Regions from separate parts of the Alicyclobacillus fodiniaquatilis genome, predicted to be linked through region 1. Evidence: a T-box and tRNA genes for the amino acid it is inferred to sense, from the RefSeq annotation. Region 1 holds a T-box; the other holds one or more tRNA genes.

Region 1 (2,176 bases):
AGAGAAGCAGGAACTTGTACTGAAACGCTACTATCATATCGGCATTATGACAGATACTGACCGTGGTCTTCTCGTTCCAGTCGTCAAACACGCTGATCAGAAAAACATGTGGGATATCGCGCAAAAAATTCACGATCTCGCGGCGCGTGGCCGAAGTGGGAAGCTGTCCCCGAACGAGATGAAAGGCAGTACCATCTCCATTACGAATATCGGTTCCGCTGGCGGTATGTTCTTCACTCCGATTATCAACTACCCTGAGGTCGCGATTCTTGGTGTCGGCCGCATCACAGAGAAACCTGTGATGCGCGATGGAGCATTCGCAGTCGGCCAAATGATGTCGCTCTCGTTAAGTTTCGATCACCGCGTGATCGACGGCGCGCTGGGTCAACAATTGGTCAACGACATCAAACGTCTGTTGGAAAACCCTCGTCTGCTGCTTTTGGAGGTGTAGGCAATGGTTTGTTCCTTTCTCTTTGATTCCTCGTCAATGGGAGCAGTGGTGTTAGCTTATGATATTTGGATGTTCTGTTTGTTCACGCCCACAGGGGTTGACGGAGAAGCGACCGGGAGATATCATGAAGCAAATTCCAATCGGGATCGACATGGACGAAGACGAGTACGCATTCAAGATGTGTCGCAGAGAGTCGGCGGCTGGTGTGAGCCGACACGCATCGGATGCCGAATGGCCTTCTGAGTTGCCCACCGAACCCACATCAGTGGCAGTAGGTGTTGCCGGGTGTGCCTCACCGTTACCAAGAGGCAGGTATCGAAATGTACGCGCCAAATGGCAACAGGGATTTCCGTACTGAAGAGTGCGTCGAGGCAAGCGGCTTCGACGAATGAGGGTGGCACCACGGTCTCACGTCCCTTTGCGGACGTGGGGCCTTTTTGTATTTGCGCCAAGAAAGGAGGTGGTGGTGTGAGCGATGGTTGGTGGTGGTGCATGAGTTTCAACTTCAACGACAAAATCAAAAGGAGTGTTACAGATGAACACAAAATTGCAGGACAGAGTGCTGACCGGGGATCGCACCACTGGAAAGCTCCATCTTGGCCACTATGTCGGAAGTCTCAAGAATCGGGTAGAAATGCAGCACCAGTACGATATGTTCGTGCTGCTCGCAGATGTTCAAGCGCTGACGACGCACTATGAAGCGCCACAGGAAATGGGACGTCATTTGCGCCAAATCGCCCTGGATTATCTAGCGGTTGGACTGGATCCGGCGAAATCCACCATCTTCATTCAGTCACTCGTGCCGGAAATCGCCGAGTTGACGGTGTTTTACTCCATGTTCGTGACCGTCAATTCCCTGCGGCACAATCCAACAATTAAATCGGAAGCGGCAGAACGGGGCTATACCCAACTGTACTATGGATTTTTGGGATACCCGGTCAGCCAAGCGGCCGATATCACATTTTGCAAGGCGACGCTCGTGCCAGTTGGGGATGATCAGTTGCCACACATCGAACAAACGCGGAAAATCGTGCGCCGTTTCAACGAGTTGTATGCGCCTGTCTTGGTCGAACCGAAAGCGGTCGTCGGGGAGGTTCCCAGGTTGATTGGCCTCGATGGCAAGAGCAAAATGAGCAAAAGTCTTGGCAATGCCATTTCGTTGGATGCAACAGCCAAGGAGGTTCAGGAGAAGCTGAAAGTCGCCGTGACAGATCCCGCGCGGGTCCGCAAATCTGATCCTGGCCATCCGGACGTTTGTCCCGTGTTCTCCTATCACAAGGCGTTCGCCGCTGAGTCGGCGGATGAGATTGCCGCTGGATGTAGGTCAGCCGCCATCGGCTGCGTGGAATGTAAACAGCGTGTGGCCAAACAAATCAACGACCTGCTCGATCCGATGCGCGAGCGTCGGGAAGCATACAAAGTTCACCCGGAACGGGTGGACGAGATTTTGGTGGCTGGCACAGAACGGGCAAGAAGCATTGCGAAAGAGACGATGCAGGAAATCCGGTCGGCGATGGGGATAGCGTATCGTTTGGGGGAGGCGTGCAATTAGGGCTGACAACGGCCCTATTTAAGATGTTTACAAGCACACTGACCGATGCTTTGAATGAACGACCAAATCTTGCGACACTAGGATTGGTAGATTTTGAATTTCTACCACATTATAACCGCTGGACTGATGAATTTAAGCTTGATGTCATGAAATATGCGGAGACGACGGGTGTC
Region 2 (2,176 bases), on a different contig from region 1:
GATATTGGTGACCCTAAGGGGATTCGAACCCCTATTACCGCCGTGAGAGGGCGGCGTCCTAACCATTAGACGATAGGGCCTGACGCGTTGCGGGCAGTTTGTTGCAGATAAAACGACGCGTCAGACAAATGGTGCGGCTAATAGGAATTGAACCTATGACCCCCACCGTGTCAAGGTGGTGCTCTCCCTCTGAGCTATAGCCGCCTGGAGCGGGTGAAGGGAATCGAACCCTCGCTCTCAGCTTGGGAAGCTGACGTTCTACCATTAAACTACACCCGCAAATTGGAGCGGAAGACGGGATTCGAACCCGCGACCCTCGCCTTGGCAAGGCGATGCTCTACCCCTGAGCCACTTCCGCATGGAACGTTCAAAATGTTACGGGATAATCCATAGTTTGTCAAGAAAAACTCTGTTCTGCAAATCAAGAACAGTGGTGACCCCAGCGGGATTCGAACCCGCGTTACCGCCGTGAAAGGGCGGTGTCTTAACCGCTTGACCATGGGGCCGAATGGAGCTCCCAACCAGACTTGAACTGGTGACCTCATCCTTACCATGGATGCGCTCTACCGACTGAGCTATAGGAGCAAAGTTGGCTCCCCGAGTAGGATTCGAACCTACGACCCTCCGGTTAACAGCCGGATGCTCTACCGCTGAGCTATCGAGGAAAGTGGTGGAGGTAAACGGATTCGAACCGATGACCCCCTGCTTGCAAGGCAGGTGCTCTCCCAGCTGAGCTATACCCCCACGGCATGGTCCCGGAGGCCGGACTCGAACCGGCACGGTTTCCCGCACGATTTTGAGTCGTGTGCGTCTGCCAATTCCGCCACTCCGGGACGTTATAAAGTTGATGAGGTGAAACTGGTCGGAGCAGCGGGATTCGAACCCACGACCTCCTGCTCCCAAGGCAGGCGCGCTACCAAGCTGCGCTATGCTCCGATGTTATTTTACTGGCGTGCCCGGAGAGATTCGAACTCCCGACCTCTTGATTCGTAGTCAAGCGCTCTATCCAGCTGAGCTACGGGCACAATGGCTGGGGAAGAAGGATTCGAACCTTCGCATGACGGTACCAAAAACCGTTGCCTTACCGCTTGGCTATTCCCCAAAGGTATATGGCAGGGGCGGCAGGACTTGAACCCACGACATGCGGTTTTGGAGACCGCCGTTCTACCAGCTGAACTACGCCCCTATAGTACTCGTCGGTCACCAATGGAGCCAGCGACAGGAATCGAACCTGCGACCTACTGATTACAAGTCAGTTGCTCTACCTGCTGAGCTACGCTGGCCTGGAGCCACCTGTCGGATTTGAACCGACGACCTGCTCATTACGAGTGAGCCGCTCTACCCCTGAGCCAAGGTGGCGTGAAACTTGGTGAGCCATGCTGGATTCGAACCAGCGACACCCTGATTAAAAGTCAGGTGCTCTACCAGCTGAGCTAATGGCTCGCATTGCCTCTTGAGTGAGGCAGATAGCAATTTATCATGTCTAGAAACACAAGTCAAGAAAATAAACAAAAAAACTTTTTTATTGCAGTGAATTATGATGAATGACAAGTACAGAAATACATTTCTCTACATCTAATGCAGGTGCTTTTTATGTTTTGAGCACCGAGCTCTTTGATCAGGGGCGACCGTGATTTTAGGTTTAGATACTCCAATAGCGGAAGGAACCGACTGATTAGGAATGCGACAAGCCCCTGTCAATGAACGTGTATCTTCAATGATGGTGTCCCCCTCTAGGGGATTAATCGTTGTTATCATTCGTTGACCAAAGTATAATAGGTTTATAAAGCGCTTACAACGATTCAAGTGTAAACCATCCAAACAGTAGAAATAGCAGTGATCTGGGAAAAAGTCCGGTTGGCGTGTAACGCATACACGCTCGCATCCCAATGCTTATTATCGATGTTTTACAGACAAAACATCGACCACCTATTAGCAAAACCACGCGATGGTGGTTTCGGAACAAGCTGATGTAAGCAAGGGAGTTGAACGTATTATAGGGAGCGGTGGGATCGCGCTCGGATCAGCTTTGAAGTGAGTGGTACAAGAGGTGCACTGCAGCAGGAACCTTGCCGAAGCGGCTATGAGGATGGTATAACGTGATCGCATTGACCCTAGGAATTGTGCTCCTTTAGAGCGGCGAGGATGTCAATTGTACCTAATTTAAAAAGAACAA

Evidence for each region. The T-box of region 1 lies ahead of trpS (tryptophan--tRNA ligase). A T-box ahead of a tRNA ligase gene usually reads a tRNA of that ligase, here a tRNA-Trp.
Region 2: it encodes a tRNA-Trp, which carries the amino acid that the T-box ahead of trpS (tryptophan--tRNA ligase) is inferred to sense. The anticodon was not compared.

What each region holds. Positions count from the first base shown of each region.
Region 1 is NZ_JBHUCX010000099.1:258,457-260,632, forward strand. Features, by position in the region: gene ACFSB2_RS24970 (dihydrolipoamide acetyltransferase family protein) at 1-451, shown strand, start outside; T-box leader at 595-872, shown strand; gene trpS (tryptophan--tRNA ligase) at 987-2,003, shown strand; gene ACFSB2_RS24980 (hypothetical protein) at 1,994-2,176, shown strand, end outside.
Region 2 is NZ_JBHUCX010000073.1:55,048-57,223, forward strand. Features, by position in the region: tRNA gene ACFSB2_RS18175 (tRNA-Glu) at 6-80, opposite strand; tRNA gene ACFSB2_RS18180 (tRNA-Val) at 130-204, opposite strand; tRNA gene ACFSB2_RS18185 (tRNA-Gly) at 206-279, opposite strand; tRNA gene ACFSB2_RS18190 (tRNA-Gly) at 284-358, opposite strand; tRNA gene ACFSB2_RS18195 (tRNA-Glu) at 432-506, opposite strand; tRNA gene ACFSB2_RS18200 (tRNA-Thr) at 510-585, opposite strand; tRNA gene ACFSB2_RS18205 (tRNA-Asn) at 591-665, opposite strand; tRNA gene ACFSB2_RS18210 (tRNA-Ala) at 669-744, opposite strand; tRNA gene ACFSB2_RS18215 (tRNA-Leu) at 751-833, opposite strand; tRNA gene ACFSB2_RS18220 (tRNA-Pro) at 860-936, opposite strand; tRNA gene ACFSB2_RS18225 (tRNA-Arg) at 949-1,025, opposite strand; tRNA gene ACFSB2_RS18230 (tRNA-Gln) at 1,028-1,102, opposite strand; tRNA gene ACFSB2_RS18235 (tRNA-Trp) at 1,111-1,186, opposite strand; tRNA gene ACFSB2_RS18240 (tRNA-Thr) at 1,208-1,283, opposite strand; tRNA gene ACFSB2_RS18245 (tRNA-Thr) at 1,285-1,359, opposite strand; tRNA gene ACFSB2_RS18250 (tRNA-Lys) at 1,368-1,443, opposite strand.